Regions from separate parts of the Pseudomonas sp. McL0111 genome, predicted to be linked through region 2. Evidence: predicted binding sites of a transcription regulator. Region 2 holds the regulator's gene; the other holds the start of a gene.
The links. Region 2 encodes FliA, which starts transcription of late flagellar genes. Its sites were predicted from a motif close to CTAAAGTTTNNNNNNNNNNNGCCGNTAA; they were not measured.
Positions count from the first base shown of each region.

Region 1: motA (flagellar motor stator protein MotA) is a predicted target of FliA. The motif match lies at 2,391-2,418, and genes of this name have one in related genera.

Region 1 is NZ_CP199585.1:946,913-951,244, reverse strand. Features, by position in the region: gene ACTWLJ_RS04360 (rhodanese-like domain-containing protein) at 1-739, opposite strand, end outside; gene ACTWLJ_RS04355 (HDOD domain-containing protein) at 782-2,320, opposite strand; gene motA (flagellar motor stator protein MotA) at 2,487-3,338, shown strand; gene motB (flagellar motor protein MotB) at 3,342-4,332, shown strand, end outside.
Region 2 is NZ_CP199585.1:6,174,661-6,190,355, forward strand. Features, by position in the region: gene ACTWLJ_RS27835 (CheW domain-containing protein) at 1-3, opposite strand, end outside; gene ACTWLJ_RS27840 (ParA family protein) at 6-794, opposite strand; gene motD (flagellar motor protein MotD) at 838-1,728, opposite strand; gene ACTWLJ_RS27850 (flagellar motor protein) at 1,741-2,481, opposite strand; gene ACTWLJ_RS27855 (protein-glutamate methylesterase/protein-glutamine glutaminase) at 2,481-3,635, opposite strand; gene ACTWLJ_RS27860 (chemotaxis protein CheA) at 3,685-5,952, opposite strand; gene ACTWLJ_RS27865 (protein phosphatase CheZ) at 6,007-6,795, opposite strand; gene ACTWLJ_RS27870 (chemotaxis response regulator CheY) at 6,819-7,190, opposite strand; gene fliA (RNA polymerase sigma factor FliA) at 7,358-8,098, opposite strand; gene fleN (flagellar synthesis regulator FleN) at 8,095-8,925, opposite strand; gene flhF (flagellar biosynthesis protein FlhF) at 9,042-10,382, opposite strand; gene flhA (flagellar biosynthesis protein FlhA) at 10,394-12,523, opposite strand; gene ACTWLJ_RS27895 (DUF6124 family protein) at 13,124-13,480, shown strand; partial or broken gene ACTWLJ_RS27900 (DUF6124 family protein) at 13,660-13,770, shown strand; gene flhB (flagellar biosynthesis protein FlhB) at 14,016-15,155, opposite strand; gene fliR (flagellar biosynthetic protein FliR) at 15,159-15,695, opposite strand, start outside.

The DNA of each region.
Region 1 (4,332 bases), 1.2 Mb from region 2:
CGAGGGCTTTGGCCACCAGATAAGTGAAGCCCGACCGGTGATGGGTCTGGCAGTGAGTAATGATTTCCTTGTCCTTGGTGATGCCCAGTTGTTCAAGGATTTGCGGCATGTCGCTGCGAATGCGCAACTGACGCGCCTGATCCATGCCCGCGGTCCATTCGAAATTGACCGCGCCGGGAATGTGGCCACCCTTGGCCGCCAGCACTTTCTCGCCGGAGTATTCCAGCGGGCCGCGTGCATCCCAGATCGCCAGATCCGCAGCGCCGAGACGGCTTTGCAGATACTCGCGGGTAGCGGTTGGCTCATCGTGCAGGGTCAGGGCCACCGGGCCGCCGACTGCCGGGGGAATCTGGATCGACATCGGTGAACCTTCCGCCAGCCAAGCCGGCAAACCACCATCGATGTAGTGATATTTATCGTGACCGATCACGTCGAGCAGCCAGATGAAACGCCCGGCCCAGCCGCCACCTTCGTCGTCATAAACGACGTAAACCGCGTCTTTGTGATGGCCCAGTTCACCGAACAGCTCTTCGAGTTTTTCTTTGCCCGGCAGCAGACCCGGCGCGGGCGCTTGCCCCAACTGAGTGCGTTTCGGGTCGACGAAACGTGCGCCGGGGATGTGTCCCTCGGTATAGCGGGCAGCGCTGGTCAGATCCACCAGAATCAGATCGCGGGCCTCGAGCCGAGGGAGCAGGTCGCTCGGTTCGATGACGAGCGGCAAGCCAGAGAAGTCAGACATGTGAGGTCTCCAGAGCACAAAGGGGAGGATTGTAGCGCAGCCTCACTGGCCGCGGCTGCTAAAGCTGTGCAGCGCTTTTTCGATGCACTGCGCGGTTTTGCCGAAGGCTTGCACGGTGATGTCGGCGAAAGGTCCGCCGCCCTGATCGGCTACGACGATCATGATCACTCGCCCGTTATTCACCAGCGAGCGCAGAAACACATGCTCGCCACGGAACAGCGTGCGCAGGCCCGCCGGCAGCAAGGCCGAGAATTGCGCGTTGTTTTCCGGGCTGATCCGCACCTGCGCCTGTTGCGCGAGCAGGCGTTGCAGGACTTTGCTCTGACTGACGACAAAATTGAGTCCCGCCGCCTCTTTCGGTAAGCCGCTGGTTTGATGCGCGCGCAGATTGGCGTGAGTGCGGTCGGCCATCAGGATCATCACTCGGCCCATACCGCTGGCGATCAGCGCGTCGCGGGCGGCGACGGTCAGGGACATGGCGTTGGTGAAGCGGCTCGGCTCGGCCAGCAACTCAGCGCACTGTTGGCGCCATTTCGCCAGATCCTCTGCAGTCGGCGCCGCCGCCGGAAGCATCCCGGCCGGCAAACGGTGGGTGCCCCACGGCCACAACAGCGAAACCGCCGGGTGCCACAAATCCGGCATGGCGTGTTGGCGCGCACTGTTGGCAGCCTGTTGGTGCAACTGTTGCTGCACCTCTTCCATCGGGATTTGCAGATAAAGGCTGGTCAGGTACTGCCAGCGTTCACTGTGCGGGCTGTCCCAGGCCTGTTGCGCCGACAGCGCCAGACCGTTGGCCAGTAGCACGGTGTTGGCCGGTTGATTGAGCCAGCGGCGCAAGGTCGGGTCATCATCGAGGCGATTTTGCTGGCGCAACGGGTGTTCGCTGTCGCGGGCGATGCGCAGCACTTTGACCAGTTCGCGTTGTTCGCTGAGCAACAGTTTATAGCCCTGTTGCACCCAGATCGGCAGACGCCAGACTTCGACCAACGCCTGAGCGATTTTCAGCAGGCGTACTCCGAACAGTTGTTTCTCGACGTCGCGTGCCGATTCACCCTTGTGAATCACCCGCAGTTCCCACTCTTCGAGCAACTTCGGATAGGTCAGCGCCAGCGGCCACAGCGGCGACAGAAACAGCAGGCTGCCCCAATGAATGTCCTGCCACAGGCGTGCGAGGCGGCTGGCGAAGAAACCATTGGCCTGTTGCGTGGCGTGCTGGCTGATCATTTGCAGTTGGCGCAGGGCCTTGGGGATCTGCATCTGCGGTTCGGCCGGCAGGCGTGCGAGCAGTTCTTCGGTGCGGGCGAGGCCCAGGCGATTGATCGCCACCTCAAGGTTTTCCGCAGGTTCGGCCATGCTCGCGTGGGTGTGACGATTGGCCTCACGGATGATGCTCAAGGCCAGCGCCGGGCTTTCCTGCATCAGGTCGGCGATATCGCGCAGCGAGCTGCGATTGTCGCGGATCGCCCGACAGACTTTGTCGTGCGCCTCTTGCGGCACCGGCAGTCGAACGCTGTCGAGCAGCTTCACCCAGCCGTCGAGTGTGGTCGGGTTTGCGTGTGGAACGTTCGTTTCATTAGCCATGTCTGGACGGGATCTTCATCTGCTGTAGACGCGCCCGGCACGGGCTAAATTGGCTTTTCGCCTGAACTGGCTATAGTCTGGCGCAGTTTTGCCGATAAGTAGAAGAAGAGATTTTTTAACTTCCGAATATGACCTTGAACCCGACTCAATAAGTACTTTCCTACCTATGGCTAAAATTATCGGCATCATCGTCGTATTCGCGAGCGTGCTCGGCGGATACGTGCTTTCCCACGGCAAGATTGCCGCCCTGATCCAGCCCTTCGAGGTGTTGATCATCGGTGGTGCCGCACTCGGTGCATTCCTGCAGGCCAACCCCGGCTACATGACGATGCACGTGCTCAAGAAATCCCTGAGCATGTTCAGTTCGCGCTTCAGCCACACCTTCTATCTTGAAGTGCTGGGCCTGATCTACGAGATCCTCAACAAGAGCCGCCGCGAAGGCATGATGGCCATCGAGGGCGACATTGAGGATGCCGCTGCGAGCCCGATTTTCGCCAAGTACCCGGCCGTGCTCAAAGACGAGCGCATGACTGCGTTCATCTGTGATTACCTGCGCATCATGTCCTCCGGCAACATGGCTCCGCACGAGCTGGAAGGTCTGTTCGACATGGAGCTCTATAGCCTCAAAGAAGACCTTGAACATCCATCGCACGCGGTCAACGGCATCGCCGATGCCATGCCCGGTTTCGGTATCGTCGCGGCGGTATTGGGTATCGTGGTGACCATGGCTTCGCTGGGTGAAGGCGATCAGAAGTCCATCGGCCTGCACGTGGGTGCGGCACTGGTCGGTACCTTCTTCGGTATTCTCGCGGCCTACGGTTTCTTCGGTCCGCTGGCGCACTCCCTGGCCCACGATGCCAAGGAAGAACTGAACGTCTACGAAGCCATCAAGGCCTCGCTGGTGGCTTCGGCCTCCGGCATGCCGCCATCGCTGGCCGTGGAATTCGGGCGCAAGGTTCTGTACCCGGCGCACCGTCCAAGCTTCGCCGAGCTGGAACAAGCAGTTCGCGGTCGCTAAGTCATGGAAAATAACCAGCCGATAATCATCAAGCGCGTCAAGCGCATCGCCGGTGGGCATCACGGTGGCGCGTGGAAAATCGCGTTTGCCGACTTCGCCACGGCGATGATGGCGTTCTTCCTGGTGTTGTGGCTGCTGTCCACCGCCACGCCGGAACAGAAGATCGCCATCGCCGGTTACTTCAAGGACCCGGTCGGTTTCTCCGAAAGCGGTACGCCGTACATCATCGACCTGGGCGGTACACCGACCCTCGCACCGGAAAACACCCTCAACCCTGAGGTGAAGTCGCAGCCGCAACCGGACAAGGTCACGGTCGACACCGATCAAGTCGAAGGCATGGCCGAGCAGGTCGAGAAGGAACGTCTGGAACTGCTGCTGCAGGAATTGCAGAACAAGGTCGACGAGAACCCGCAACTGCAGAAGTTCAAGGATCAGATCCTGTTCGAGATCACTCCGAACGGCTTGCGCATCCAGATCATGGACGCCGAAAACCGTCCGATGTTCGACTCCGGTTCTGCGCGTCTGAAGCCGTATTTCGAAGACATCCTGCTGGCCATGGCCGACACCATCAAAGCGGTGCCGAACAAGATCAGCATCAGCGGCCACACCGATGCCAAACCGTATACCGGCAGCGGCGATTTCGGCAACTGGGAGCTTTCGGCCAACCGTGCCAACGCCGCCCGGCGTGCGCTGGTGGCAGGTAGTTATCCGGACTCGCAAGTGGCGCGGGTGGTGGGTTACGCCTCGTCGGCACTGTTCGACAAGGAGAACCCGTTCAACCCGGTCAACCGCCGTATCGACATCGTCGTGCTGACCAAAAAGGCGCAAGCGGCCATCGAAGGTTCGCAGGGTGCCGATCCGGCCAAGCCTGCCGTTGAAGGTGAAAACGGCGCCGCTCCGGCGACGCCGGTCGATCCGAATGCATTGCCGGCGGATCAGCAGCCGGTGCCTGCGCACGAGTTGCGCGAGCGCTTGAATCTGTTTGATGACGCGG
Region 2 (15,695 bases):
CATCCTCAAGCCACCTGCGCAACAAGCTGCTGCGCCAGCAAATGCTTGAGCAACGCACGATAGGCCAGCACACCACGGCTCTTGCCGTCGAATTGCGACGGCGTGACACCGGCACGGCTGGCGTCGCGCAGACGAGTATCGACCGGGATATAACCCTGCCAGATGTCGTCCGGAAATTTATCGCGCAACACGCGCAAGGTGCCCAGCGACGCTTGCGTGCGGCGGTCGAACAGGGTCGGCACGATGCTGAACGGCAACGCCTGTTTGCGCGAACGGTTGATCATCGCGAGGGTGTTGACCATGCGCTCCAGACCTTTGACGGCCAGGTGTTCGGTCTGCACCGGGATCACCAGTTGCTGGCTCGCGGCGAGCGCGTTGACCATCAGCACACCGAGCAACGGCGGGCTGTCGATCACCGCGTAATCAAAGTCCTGCCACAGTTGCGCCAGACTCTTGGCGATCACCAGCCCGAGGCCACTCTGCCCCGGCGACTGACGCTCAAGCGTCGCCAGCGCGGTACTCGATGGCAGCAGGGAAATGCGTTCGTCGCTGGTCGACAACAGCAGTTGCCCGGGCAAGCCCTGCGGCACGCTGCCCTTGTGCAGGAACAGGTCGTAGTTGCTGTGTTCGAGGCTGTCGGGGTCGTAACCGAAATAGCTGGTCATTGAGCCGTGCGGGTCCAGATCGACCACAACCACGCGCTTGCCCGCCTCCGCCAGCAACCCGGCTAAAGCGATGGAAGATGTGGTTTTACCAACACCACCCTTTTGATTGGCGACTGCCCAGACTCTCATTCGGTTCGTTCCTCCCGGTCGATATGCTCGACCGAGACATAGCTCAGCGTATTAATGCGGGTGACGGAGAATTGACGGCACTCTCGCGTCCCGGCGTCTTGACCGGGGTCGGTGCAGTTTGTGTGCCAGCACGCTTCAATGCGGCATCCGGTTGCGCGTTGGCGGTCCCGGTGCCCGTAAGACTGCGGCGCACATCAAGATTGCGCGACACCACCAATACCACACGACGGTTCTTCGCCCGACCTTCGGCAGTGCCATTGTTGGCCACTGGCTGGAACTCGCCGTAACCGACCGAGGCCAGTCGACCCGGGTTCACACCCTGCATCGCCAGCATCCGCACGATGCTCGCCGAACGCGCCGAGGACAGCTCCCAATTGGTCGGGTACTGCGCGGTGCGGATCGGTTGATCGTCGGTGAAACCTTCGACGTGGATCGGGTTGTCGAACGGTTTGAGGATCGCTGCAACCTTGTCGATGATGTTGAACGCAATGTCGCTCGGCATCGCGTCACCGCTGCCGAACAACAGGCTGGAATTGAGTTCGATCTCGACCCACAACTCGTTGCCGCGCACGGTCATCTGATTAGAGGCGATCAGATCACCAAACGCTGCGCTGATGTCGTCGGCGATGCTTTTCAACGGATCGCTGGCACCGGCAATACCGGCGTCAACCTGTTCGGCATCCTTGACCAGCGGCTTGGCCGGGGTCACGGTCTTCGGTCGTTCGTCGCCAATCTGGATCGGCTTGAGCGCGCGGTCGGAATCCTTGAAGACCCCGACCAGCGCTTCGGAAATTTCTTTGTACTTGCCTTCGTTGATCGACGAGATCGAATACATCACCACAAAGAAGGCGAACAGCAGCGTGATGAAGTCGGCGTAGGAAACGAGCCAGCGCTCGTGGTTTACGTGTTCTTCCTGATGCCTGCGACGAGCCATGAGGTTATTCCCTTAATCCATGAAGCCTTGCAGCTTCAACTCGATGGAGCGTGGGTTTTCACCTTCGGCGATCGACAGAATGCCTTCCAACAACATTTCGCGATAACGCGACTGTCGCAACGCGATTGACTTCAGTTTGGCGGCCACCGGCAGCAGGATCAGGTTGGCACTGGCGACACCGTAAATGGTGGCGACGAAGGCCACGGCAATGCCGCTACCCAACTGCGTCGGATCGGCGAGGTTGCCCATCACATGGATCAGGCCCATCACCGCACCGATGATGCCGATGGTCGGCGCGTAGCCGCCCATGCTTTCAAAGACTTTGGCGGCCTCGATGTCGCGGGCTTCCTGAGTGTAGAAATCCACTTCGAGGATGCTGCGAATCGCTTCCGGCTCGGCGCCGTCGACCAGCAGTTGCAGGCCTTTGCGCGAGTAGCTGTCCGGTTCGGCATCCGCCACCCCTTCCAGACCGAGCAAACCTTCCTTGCGGGCGGTGAGACTCCAGTTGACCACGCGGTCGATGCCGCCGGCCAGGTCGACCCGTGGCGGGAAAAAGATCCACGCGAGGATCTGCATTGCACGCTTGAACGCGCTAATCGGAGATTGCAGCAGCGCGGCACCGATGGTGCCGCCCAGTACGATCAGTGCCGCCGGGCCGTTGGCCAGCGCACCGAGGTGACCACCTTCAAGGTAGTTACCGCCGATGATGGCGACGAACGCCATGATGATCCCGATAAGGCTTAGAACATCCATCAGATACACGCCTCGACCAAGTGCTTGCCGATATCGTCCAGGCTGTACACCGCGTCGGCGAGGTCAGCTTTGACGATGGCCATCGGCATGCCGTAGATCACGCAACTGGCTTCGTCCTGCGCCCAGATCGCGCTGCCGCCCTGCTTGAGCAGACGCGCGCCTTCACGACCATCGGCGCCCATGCCGGTCAACACGACCGCCAGAACTTTGTCACCGTAGGACTTGGCTGCGGAACCGAAGGTGATGTCCACGCACGGTTTGTAGTTCAGACGCTCGTCGCCCGGGAGGATTTTCACCGCGCCACGGCCGTCGATCATCATTTGCTTGCCGCCAGGTGCCAGCAGCGCCAGGCCCGGGCGCAGGATGTCGCCATCCTCGGCTTCCTTGACGCTGATGCGGCACAGCTTGTCCAGACGCTCGGCAAACGCTTTGGTGAACGCAGCCGGCATGTGCTGAATCAACACGATCGGCGCAGGGAAGTTGGCCGGCAACTGGGTCAACACCCGTTGCAGTGCAACCGGACCGCCAGTCGACGTACCGATGGCGACCAGCTTGTAGGCTTTGCGTTTCGGTGCCGGCGAAGAAGCGCCGGCCGACGATGCGCGGCTTGGTGCCGGAGCATGTACCGGTGCAGGCGCCGGACGTGCCGGGGCGCTGCTGCCATAACTGCTGACGCTGGATGGCGCGGGCGCAGGCGCAGGTGTCGGCGCAGGTGCAGCGGCCGGTGTCGGCGAGCTGTAGGCGCTGAAACGACGGTTACTGCGCGAGATGCTGTGAACCTTCTCGCACAGCAGTTGCTTGACCTTCTCCGGGTTACGCGAGATGTCTTCGAAATTCTTCGGCAGGAAATCCACCGCGCCAGCGTCCAGCGCATCCAGGGTGACCCGGGCGCCTTCGTGCGTCAGCGAGGAGAACATCAACACCGGCGTCGGGCAGCGCTGCATGATATGCCGCACGGCCGTGATGCCATCCATCATCGGCATCTCGTAGTCCATGGTGATCACGTCCGGCTTGAGCGCCAGGGCCTGATCGATCGCCTCTTTACCGTTGGTTGCCGTGCCGACAACCTGGATGCTCGGATCTGCTGAAAGAATTTCCGAGACGCGGCGGCGGAAAAAACCCGAATCGTCCACCACCAGGACTTTGACTGCCATAAACACTCCATTAGGTGCAGCGGGACGTTGTCGCCCCGCCGCCCCGGATTCAAATACGCCGTGCGGCGTAACGCTTGAGCATGCTCGGAACATCGAGGATCAAGGCAATACGGCCGTCACCGGTGATGGTGGCGCCGGACATGCCCGGGGTGCCCTGAAGCATTTTGCCCAACGGCTTGATGACCACTTCTTCCTGACCGACCAGTTGATCGACGACGAAGCCGATCCGCTGGGTGCCCACCGAAAGAATCACCACATGGCCTTCACGCTGCTCTTCGTGAGCGGCGGAGCTGACCAGCCAGCGCTTGAGGTAGAACAGTGGCAGCGCCTTGTCCCGCACGATCACCACTTCCTGACCATCCACCACGTTGGTGGTCGACAGGTCGAGGTGGAAGATTTCGTTGACGTTGACCAGCGGGAACGCGAACGCCTGATTGCCGAGCATCACCATCAGGGTCGGCATGATCGCGAGGGTCAGCGGCACCTTGATGACGATCTTCGAGCCCTGGCCCTTGGTCGAGTAAATGTTGATCGAACCGTTGAGCTGGGAAATCTTGGTTTTCACCACGTCCATGCCGACACCGCGTCCGGACACGTCGGAGATCTCGGTCTTGGTCGAGAAACCCGGGGCGAAAATCAGGTTGTAGCATTCGGTGTCGCTCAGACGGTCGGCAGCATCCTTGTCCATCACGCCGCGTTTTACCGCGATGGCGCGCAGGACATTCGGGTCCATGCCCTTACCGTCATCGGAGATCGACAGCAGAATGTGATCGCCTTCCTGCTCGGCCGCCAGAACGACTTTGCCGCCCCGCGCCTTGCCCGACGCTTCACGTTCTTCCGGCGACTCGATACCGTGGTCGACCGCGTTGCGCACCAAGTGGACCAGCGGATCGGCCAGTGCCTCGACAAGGTTTTTGTCGAGGTCGGTTTCTTCGCCGACCAGTTCCAGGTTGATTTCTTTCTTGAGCTGACGCGCCAGATCGCGAACCAGACGCGGGAAGCGCCCGAAGACCTTCTTGATCGGCTGCATCCGGGTCTTCATCACCGCGGTTTGCAGGTCAGCAGTTACCACGTCGAGGTTCGACACGGCTTTCTGCATGGCTTCGTCGCCGCTGTTCAGACCCAGGCGCACCAAACGGTTACGCACCAGTACCAGCTCGCCGACCATGTTCATGATTTCGTCGAGACGCGCGGTATCGACGCGCACGGTGGTCTCGGCTTCGCTCGCCGGTTTTTCCGGTGGCGGAGTGGCTGGCGCGCGGGCCGGAGCCGGTGCAGCAGCGGCGGCCGGTTTTGGCGCTTCGGCTTTCGGCTCAGGCTTGGCAGCAGGCTTCGGTGCCGCAGCGACCGGAGCTTTGGCAACAGGCGTGGCGACGCTCGAAGCGCTGCCGGCAGTGGCGGCGCCAACTTCGGTGAACTTGCCTTTGCCGTGCAATTCGTCGAGCAGCGATTCGAATTCGTGATCGCTGATCAAATCGCTGCCGGCAGCGGCGGCGGTCGGTGCAGCTGCCGCAGGGGCCGAAGCAATCGCCGACTCCAGTGCATCAACGGCAAAGTTACCCTTGCCATGCAATTGATCGAGCAGCGCTTCGAATTCGTCGTCGGTAATGTCGGAGCTGTCGCCCGCCGCCGGAGCAGCAGGTTTTGCCGCCGCTGGCGTCACTGCGTCAGCCGCGAATTGACCTTTGCCGTGCAACTGATCGAGCAACGACTCGAACTCGGCGTCAGTGATTTCATCGCTGGCCGCGTCAGTCGCGGTCGGCGCAGGTGCAGCGGCAGCCGCCGGGGCTTCTGCTTGAGCCTTGACGGCGTTCAGCGAATCCAGCAACTGTTCGAATTCGTTATCGGTGATGTCGCCCGAATCGCCTTCGGCGACCAGGTCTTCGATCATCTCGGCAACCGGCGAAGCCTGGGCTTCGTCAGCTGACTGCGGCTCGGCCAGACGTGCCAGCGCAGCCAGCAGTTCCGGCGTGGCAGCAGTGATCGGGCTGCGTTCGCGAACTTCGGTGAACATGCCGTTCACCGCATCCAGCGCTTCGAGCACAACGTCCATCAGTTCTGCATCAACGCGACGCTCACCCTTGCGCAGGATGTCGAACACGTTTTCGGCGATGTGACAGCACTCCACCAGCTCATTGAGCTGAAGGAAGCCGGCGCCCCCTTTTACAGTGTGGAAACCGCGAAAAATTGCGTTGAGCAGATCCGCGTCATCCGGTCGGCTTTCCAGCTCGACCAGTTGCTCGGACAGTTGCTCAAGAATCTCGCCGGCCTCAACCAGGAAATCCTGAAGGATCTCTTCATCGGCGCCGAAGCTCATTAATGGGGTGCTCCTACAGGTCTAAAAACCCAAAAAACCTAAAAATCCAAAACTCTAGAATCCAAGGCTGGATAACAAATCGTCCACATCGTCCTGACCGGACACAACGTCTTCTCGTTTATCGGCATGAATCTGCGGACCTTCACCCTGCGAGAGATGTTTTTGTGGATCTTTTTCAGCAAGCATCGCTTCACGGTCGTGTTCGATGCCCGCAAAGCGGTCAACCTGACTGGCCATGAGGACGAGTTTGAGCAGATTGCTTTCAACTTCGGTGACCAGTTGGGTCACGCGCTTGATCACCTGACCGGTGAGGTCCTGGTAATCCTGAGCCAGCAGGATGTCGTTCAGATTGCTCGACACCGCACGCCCGCCTTCGGTGCTGCGTGTCAGAAAACCGTCGACCCGCCGCGCCAGCTCGCGGAACTCTTCAGCCCCGACTTCGCGACGCATGAAACGTCCCCAATCGGTGCTCAACGCCTGGGCTTCATCAGCCAGGCCGTTGACGACCGGTGTGGCGCTCTCCACCAGATCCATGGTGCGGTTGGCGGCGGCTTCGGTCAGCTTGACCACATACCCCAGACGCTCGGTGGCGTCAGTGATCTGCGAGACTTCCTCGGCTTGCGGCATATTCGGGTCAATCTGAAAATTGACGATCGCGCTATGCAGCTCGCGAGTGAGCTTGCCGACTTCCTGATACAGGCCACGGTCACGGGTCTGATTGAGCTCATGGATCAGTTGCACCGCGTCGCCGAACCTGCCTTTTTCAAGGCTTTCGACCAGCTCGACCGCGTGTTTTTTCAGGGTCGATTCAAAATCGCCCTGTGAAGATTCTTTGTGGTCCATAGATCCCCCCGTGGCGCAGTTTCTCAACCGATGCGTTCGAAAATCTTCTCGATTTTGTCTTTCAACGCCTGGGCCGTGAAGGGTTTGACCACATAGCCGTTTACACCGGCCTGGGCCGCTTCGATGATCTGTTCGCGCTTGGCTTCAGCGGTCACCATCAGCACTGGCAGGTGCTTGAGTTTTTCATCGGCGCGCACGTGGCGCAGCAGGTCGATACCGGTCATGCCGGGCATGTTCCAGTCTGTTACCAGAAAGTCGATGCTGCCGCTGTTGAGAACCGGAATGGCAGTGATGCCATCGTCAGCTTCAACGGTGTTGGTGAACCCAAGGTCACGCAACAGGTTTTTAATGATCCGCCGCATCGTTGAGAAGTCATCAACGATGAGGATTTTCATGTTCTTGTCCAATTCGACCTCCAAGCAGTCTTAAACGCGTCCAGCACCTGGACGCGCCATTTCAATCATTCCGGCAAAACACTCGATGACTGTCTGGAGCACAACAGATCGAGACCGGTGCCGTTCATCACCGCACCAGCCTCGTTCGCAGTGTCCCCACACTGCCTTCAGCGCGCTCGCCACTCCCCCAAACGCCCCCGCAAACGGGCCGCGCACTGGCTGTGTAACTGGCTGACCCGCGATTCACTGACGCCAAGGACTTCACCGATCTCCTTGAGGTTCAGCTCTTCGTCGTAGTACAGCGCCAACACCAGTCGCTCACGCTCCGGCAAATTGGCAATCGCGTCCGCCAGCGCTGCCTGGAAGCGTTCATCTTCCAGATCGCGTGACGGCTCTAGATGAGCACTGGCGCCATCCTCGTGCAGCCCTTCATGTTCGCCGTCCTGTAACAGATCGTCGAAACTGAACAGCCGGCTGCCCAGCGTGTCATTCAAAATCCCGTAGTAATCGTCGAGACTCAATTGGAGTTCGGCCGCAACTTCGTGATCTTTAGCATCACGGCCGGTTTTAGCTTCAATCGAGCGAATTGCGTCGCTGACCATACGGGTATTGCGGTGAACCGAACGTGGTGCCCAGTCCCCTTTGCGTACTTCATCGAGCATGGCGCCGCGGATTCGAATGCCCGCGTACGTTTCGAAACTGGCGCCTTTGCTGGCGTCGTATTTGGTCGAGACTTCGAGCAGGCCGATCATCCCGGCCTGAATCAGGTCTTCAACCTGCACACTCGCCGGCAAACGCGCCAGCAAGTGATAGGCGATGCGTTTGACCAGTGGCGCGTAACGCTCGATCAACTCGTACTGCGCGTCACGCGCCGACTTTTTGTAGTAATTCATACCGCTTGCGGTCATAGCACGGGCCCTGCCGTTTGCTGCACGAGGCGCTCGACAAAAAACTCAAGGTGGCCACGCGGGTTAGCGGGCAGCGGCCAGGTATCGACCTTCTGTGCGATCGCCTTGAACGCCAGCGCGCACTTGGAACGCGGGAAGGCTTCATAGACCGCACGCTGCTTCTGCACTGCCTTGCGCACGCTTTCGTCGTAAGGCACCGCGCCGACGTATTGTAGGGCGACGTCGAGGAAGCGATCCGTGACCTTGGTCAACTTGGCGAACAGGTTGCGGCCTTCTTGCGGGCTCTGCGCCATGTTGGCCAGCACGCGGAAGCGGTTCATGCCGTAATCGCGGTTCAGCAGTTTGATCAGTGCGTAGGCGTCGGTGATCGAGGTCGGCTCGTCGCAGACCACCAGCAACACTTCCTGCGCAGCGCGAACAAAACTGACTACCGAGTCACCAATACCCGCAGCGGTGTCGATCACCAGTACGTCGAGGTTGTCGCCGATGTCGCTGAACGCCTGAATCAGGCCGGCATGTTGCGCCGGGCTCAGGTGAACCATGCTCTGTGTGCCGGAAGCGGCCGGCACGATACGAATCCCGCCGGGGCCTTGCAACAATACGTCGCGCAGCTCGCAGCGGCCTTCGATGACGTCGGCCAAGGTGCGTTTCGGGGTTAGCCCCAACAGAACGTCGACGTTCGCCAGTCCCAGATCGGCGTCCAGCAGCATGACCCGACGGCCAAGCTCTGCCAGAGCCAGAGACAAGTTCACTGACACGTTAGTCTTGCCGACGCCACCTTTGCCGCCGGTCACCGCGATCACCTGTACGGGATGCATGCTGCCCATGTTATTTCTTTACCTTGTCTTGCATAGACGGAGGCCACATTACTGGCTGCGCGTTCACAAACGGAACAATGCATGGCAGACCATCGATGTAGGTACAAAAACTGTTCATGAATACCTCAGCCTACCTGCTTGGTCGGGCTGTGATAAATATCAGCGAACATGTCGGCCATGGCTTCTTCGCTGGGTTCTTCCTGCATTTGCACGCTGACAGCACGGCTGACCAGTTGATGACGGCGCGGCAGATGCAAATCATCTGGAATACGCGGGCCATCGGTCAGGTACGCAACCGGCAGTTCATGGCTGATCGCCAGGCTCAACACTTCGCCGAGACTTGCCGTTTCATCCAGTTTAGTCAGGATGCACCCGGCGAGCCCGCAACGCTTGTAACTGTGATAAGCGGCGGTTAGAACCTGTTTCTGGCTGGTGGTTGCCAAGACCAGATAATTTTTTGAACGGATGCCGCGACCGGCCAGACTTTCCAGCTGCATGCGCAGTGCCGGATCGCTGGCTTGCAGGCCGGCGGTATCGATCAGCACCACGCGTTTGCGCAGCAGCGGATCGAGCGCCTGTACCAGCGACTGGCCCGGATCAACGTGGGTTACCGATACGTTGAGGATTCGGCCCAGCGTCTTCAGTTGTTCCTGAGCGCCGATGCGGAAGCTGTCCATGCTCACCAGCGCGACATTCTGCGCGCCGTACTTGAGCACATAACGCGCGGCGAGTTTGGCCAGCGTGGTGGTCTTGCCCATGCCGGCAGGGCCGACCATGGCAATCACGCCGCCCTCTTCCAGTGGCTCGACTTCCGGAACGGCGATCATCCGCGCCAGGTGCGCAAGCAACATGCGCCACGCCTGACGAGGCTCGTCAATATCAGTGATCATCGCCAGCAGGTCACGCGACAACGGGCCGGACAGACCGATGCGTTGCAGGCGACGATACAGATTGGCCTGCGCCGGGCGGTTGCCCTGCATCTGATTCCAGGCCAGCGTACCGAGCTGGACTTCCATCAGTTCACGCAGGCTGTTGAGTTCGAAACGCATCGAGTCGAACGCACGCGGATCGACACCACCAGCGGCAGATGCCGGCGCCGGAGCCGGACGCGCTGGCGCGGCGTAAGTCGGTTCGGTCAATGGCTCGGCAGCGGTCAGCGGCAGGCCGGCCGTCAATGGCAGCCCGGCGAACAACTGGCGATTGGTATTGCCGTCGGCTTCGCCACGCATGCTCAGTTCGGCCTGGGCAGTGACGATGCGCGACTGCGTCTTGCGCAGCTCGTCTTCGAGTTCCATGTTCGGAACCCGAGGGGCCAGCGCCGACAACTTGTAATCGAGTGCCGCGGTCAGCTCGACACCGCCGGCAATGCGGCGGTTGCCAATGATGGCGGCATCAGCGCCCAGCTCATCACGAACCAGCTTCATGGCCTGACGCATATCGGCGGCGAAAAAACGCTTAACTTGCATGAACCACTACCTCAGCCGTTGGGCCCTACTGTCGCAACGATCGTCACTTGCTTGTTGTCCGGTATTTCCTGATAAGCCAATACGTGCAGCCCGGGGACTGCCAGTCGACCAAAGCGCGAGAGCATCGCGCGAATCGGGCCGGCTACCAACAGGATGACCGGTTGACCTTGCATTTCCTGACGCTGCGCCGCTTCGATGAGCGAACGCTGCAGCTTCTCGGCCATGCTTGGCTCCAGCAGAACGCCCTCTTCCGAGCCTTGTCCTGCCTTCTGCAGACTATTGAGCAATATTTGTTCCAACCTTGGCTCCAAGGTGATCACAGGCAGCTCGGACTCAGTGCCTACAATGCTTTGGACGATGGCGCGAGATACGCCGACGCGTACTGCGGCCACCAATGCGGCGGTATCTTGACTCTTGCTGGCATTGTTGGCGATGGCTTCGGCAATACTGCGTATGTCGCGTACTGGCACATGTTCGGCGAGCAACGCTTGCAGAACTTTGAGCAGTTGCGACAGCGAGACCACACCCGGCACCAGCTCTTCTGCCAGTTTCGGCGAGCTTTTGGCCAGCAATTGCATGAGTTGCTGCACTTCTTCGTGGCCGATCAGCTCACTGGAGTGCTTGTACAGAATCTGGTTCAAGTGGGTCGCGACCACGGTGCTGGCGTCCACTACGGTGTATCCGAGCGACTGTGCCTGCGCGCGCTGGCTGACTTCGATCCACACCGCCTCCAGACCAAAAGCCGGATCTTTGGCGGTAATGCCGTTGAGCGTGCCGTAGACCTGCCCCGGGTTGATCGCCAGCTCGCGATCCGGATAGATCTCCGCTTCGGCCAGGATCACCCCCATCAGCGTGAGGCGGTAAGCACTCGGCGCGAGGTCGAGGTTGTCACGAATGTGCACAGTCGGCATCAGGAAGCCCAGATCCTGCGAGAGCTTCTTGCGCACGCCCTTGATCCGCGCGAGCAACTGACCACCCTGATTACGATCCACCAACGGGATCAGGCGATAGCCGACTTCGAGGCCGATCATGTCGATTGGCGTCACGTCATCCCAGCCCAGCTCTTTGGTTTCCATGGCGCGGGCCGGCGATGGCAGCAATTCCTGCTGACGCTTGACCTCTTCCAGCGCGACGACCTTGGCAACGTTCTGCTTTTTCCAGAACAAGTAGGCGCCACCGGCAGCCAGTGCAGCCATGCTCAAGAACGAGAAGTGCGGCATGCCCGGCACCAGGCCCATGACCGCCATCAAACCGGCCGCCACCGCCAGCGCTTTCGGCGAGGCGAACATCTGGCGGTTGATCTGTTTGCCCATGTCTTCCGAACCGGAAGCACGGGTCACCATGATCGCTGCCGCTGTAGATAACAACAGTGATGGCAATTGCGCCACCAAACCGTCACCGATGGTCAGCAAGGCGTAAACCCGACCGGCATCGCCGAAGCTCATGTTGTGCTGGAAGATACCGACGGCCATGCCGCCGATCAGGTTGATGAACAGAATCAGCAGGCCGGCGATGGCATCACCGCGCACGAACTTGCTGGCACCGTCCATCGAACCGTAGAACTCAGCCTCTTGGGCGACTTCCGAACGGCGCGACTTGGCCTGGTTCTGGTCGATCAGACCGGCGTTGAGGTCGGCGTCGATCGCCATTTGTTTGCCGGGCATCGCATCGAGGGTGAAACGCGCGCTCACCTCGGAAATCCGTCCGGCACCCTTGGTTACCACGACGAAGTTGATGATCATCAGGATCGCGAAGACCACGATACCGACCACGTAGTTACCGCCGATCACCACCTCACCGAAGGCCTGGATCACCTTACCGGCAGCGGCGTGGCCGTCCTGACCGTGGAGCATCACCACTCGCGTCGAGGCCACGTTCAACGCCAGCCGCAGCAGCGTCGCCACCAGCAGAATGGTCGGGAACACCGCAAAATCCAGCGGCCGCAAGGCGTACACGCAGACCAGCAGGACGACAATCGACAGCGCGATGTTGAAGGTGAAAAACACGTCCAGCAAGAACGGCGGCACCGGCAACATCATCATTGCCAGCATGACCAGCAGCAACAACGGCACGCCCAGATTGCCTCGACTGAGGTCGGCAATGTTCGTGCGGGCATTGTTGATTAACTGAGAGCGATCCACCGGTTTTCCCCGTTCCTTTAAAGCAAACTTTTGACGCCTGAAGCAGGCGCACGGCGGCTATTGCAAGAAACCTTCCAACTTTTGCCAATGATTGAAACAGAGGGGGTTACCCGGAAACTTTCTGCTAATGGAAGGCCCCTTCGCGGGCAAGCCCGCTCCCACATTCGATCTCCAGTGAACAGATCGGGTGTATCACACAGATCCCATGTGGGAGCGAGCTTGCTCGCGAAGCGGCCATCAGCGACACCCAGGATCAGGAATCGCAACGGCTTTTAAACCCCGATGTTTAAAAGACACCTTCAGACACGCCTTACAGGCTACGCATCCTTGCGCCTTTACCTACAGCTACGCCAGAATCCGCCGGCTTGTGCGCCTTGAGGGCGGGTTCTATTGTGGATTGGTCGCTGGCGAATCAGCGATCGGGTCTCGCAGCCCGTCGATCTCTGGACGCACAACATCCGCTTTGCTTATGGCGGCTGTACGTGGGAGACCTTCGGGTCTGCCGGTTCTAGAGTCCCGGTCTGCGACCCGCGTATAGCTGCCACCCTCATTCGTCTCGCAGCGAACGTTGGCAGCTCCAATGACTCTAGGAGCTTCACCATGATCAAACCAACACCCAACCCGCCTGAAACCGACCCCACCTCGCCCTACGAATCCCTCGATTCAAAAAAACTCCACGAAGCCGCCGACCGCGCTCTCGATCACTACCTCTGCCCCGGCAGCACTCGGCCTCCACGCAAACCCAGCACGATGTACGCCGTCGTCCCGGAGATCAAAAACGAAGAACTATTGGCCAACGCCTGCGAAACACTCGCGTCAGCAAGAACCATCGCCAATGACTTCGCCAACCTCATACCCGCGTCACAGCGCAGAACTCTGCTGGGTATTGCGCAACTGATCATGCTCGGGGAGCTGGCGGTAAATCGCGCGCTGGACAATCTGGAGTTGCCCGACTGAGAAGTCAGCCAAAAACCCGTGGCGAGGGGATTTATCCCCGTTCGGCTGCGCAGCAGTCGTGAATCCTGAACACTCGGTATTCCCGAAAGATAGAAGTCACAGGTTTTGGGGCTGCTGCGCAACCCGACAGGGATAAACCCCCTCACCACAGTGGGGTCTACTGAGCGTCCCGGGCTGCATTCTCATGCAGAGCGTCGCAGCGCCGAACGCTGTTGGGCATTGCGCAACTGATCATGCTCGGGGAGCTGGCGGTGAATCGTGCGCTGGATAATCTCGAACTGCCGGCCTGAGAATTCAGGCGAGAACCCGTGGCGAGGGGATTTATCCCCGTTCGGCTGCGCAGCAGTCGTGAATCCTGAACACTCGGTATTCCCGAAAGATAGAAATCATAGGTTTTGGGGCTGCTGCGCAACCCGACGGGGATAAATCCCCTCACCACAATGATTTTCTACAATGGCCGGAGCTTCATTGGGTCAGGCACAAAAAAACCGCCGCCCCGCTCAATCGGGAGGGCGGTTTTTTCATCACGTTAACGTCAGGAATCGCGCCACAGATCCGGCGGGATCGGCAGGTCGTCCTTGAGCGGGTCCGGGCGTTTACCTTTGCCGGCGCGGAACTGGCGGATCTGGTAGACGTAAGCCAATACCTGAGCGACTGCCAGATACAGGCCACCGGGGATTTCCTGATCGAGTTCCGTGGAGTAGTAGATCGAACGCGCCAGGCCTGCCGACTCAAGCAACATGACGTTGTTGGCCACGGCGATTTCGCGAATCTTCAGTGCCAGGAAGTCACTGCCCTTGGCCAGCAGGATCGGCGCGCCGCCCTTCTCGGAGTCGTACTTGAGTGCGACGGCGTAGTGGGTCGGGTTGGTGATGACCACGTCGGCGTCGGGAATCGCCGCCATCATCCGCCGCTGCGACATTTCGCGCTGGGTCTGACGGATGCGTTGTTTGACCTCCGGGCGACCTTCCTGATCCTTGTGCTCGTCGCGCACTTCCTGCTTGGTCATCAGCAGCTTCTTGTGGCTTTCCCACAGCTGCACCGGCACATCGACGGCGGCGATGATGATCAAGCCACACGCTAGCCACAAGGAACTCCAGCCCACCACCATCAAGCTGTGAATGATCGCTTGCTCAAGAGGTTCATGGGCAATACGCAGCAAATCATCAATGTCGGATGACAACACCGCCAGCGCCACGAACAGAGTGATGAGGAATTTCGCCAGCGCCTTGAGCAGCTCGATAATCGCCTTCATCGAGAACATGCGCTTGAGGCCTGCACCCGGGTTCATCCGACTGAACTTGGGCGCCATGGAGCCCGCCGCAAACAGCCAGCCACCAAGGGAAATCGGCCCGATCAGCGCGGCCAGCAACAGGGTGATCATGATCGGCTGAATCGCCAGCAGCGCAATCTTCCCCGACTGCAGCAGAAACGCGCCCATCGAGCCCTGATCCATGATCACTTCTCGCGTCAGCGTGAAGTTCAGACGCATCAGGTCCATCAATTCCTGCGCCAGCATGCCGCCGAATATCAGCAGGGCACTGGCTCCGGCAATCATTACGGCGAGGGTGTTGAGCTCTTTGGAACGGGCAATCTCACCCTTCTCACGGGAATCCTTTTTACGTTTCTCCGTGGGGTCTTCTGTTTTGTCCTGACCGCTTTCGCTCTCAGCCATGACTCAGCTCGCTCGCGCCAGTTCGCGTAACAACTGCAAGGCCTCGGTGGCCAGCGGTTGATACTGATTGAGAATGTCCGCCAGACCGACCCAGACAATGAACAGGCCAAGCACCAGGGTCAGCGGGAAACCGATAGAGAAAATGTTCAGTTGCGGCGCGGCACGGGTCATCACGCCGAAGGCAATGTTGACCACCAGCAGCGCGGTGACTGCCGGCAATACCAGCAACAACGCGGCACCGAGTACCCAGCCGAGTTTGCCGGCCAGTTCCCAGTATTGCGCGGTCATCAATCCGCCGCCGACCGGCAGCGTAGTGAAGCTTTCGGTGAGGACTTCGAACACCACCAGATGGCCATTCATCGACAGGAACAGCAATGTCACGAGCATGGTGAAGAATTGCCCGATCACCGCCACCGACACGCCGTTGGCCGGGTCGACCATCGAGGCGAAGCCCATGCCCATCTGCACCGCCACAATCTGCCCGGCCACCGCAAACGCCTGGAAGAACAGCTGCAAGGAGAAACCGAGCATTGCGCCGAT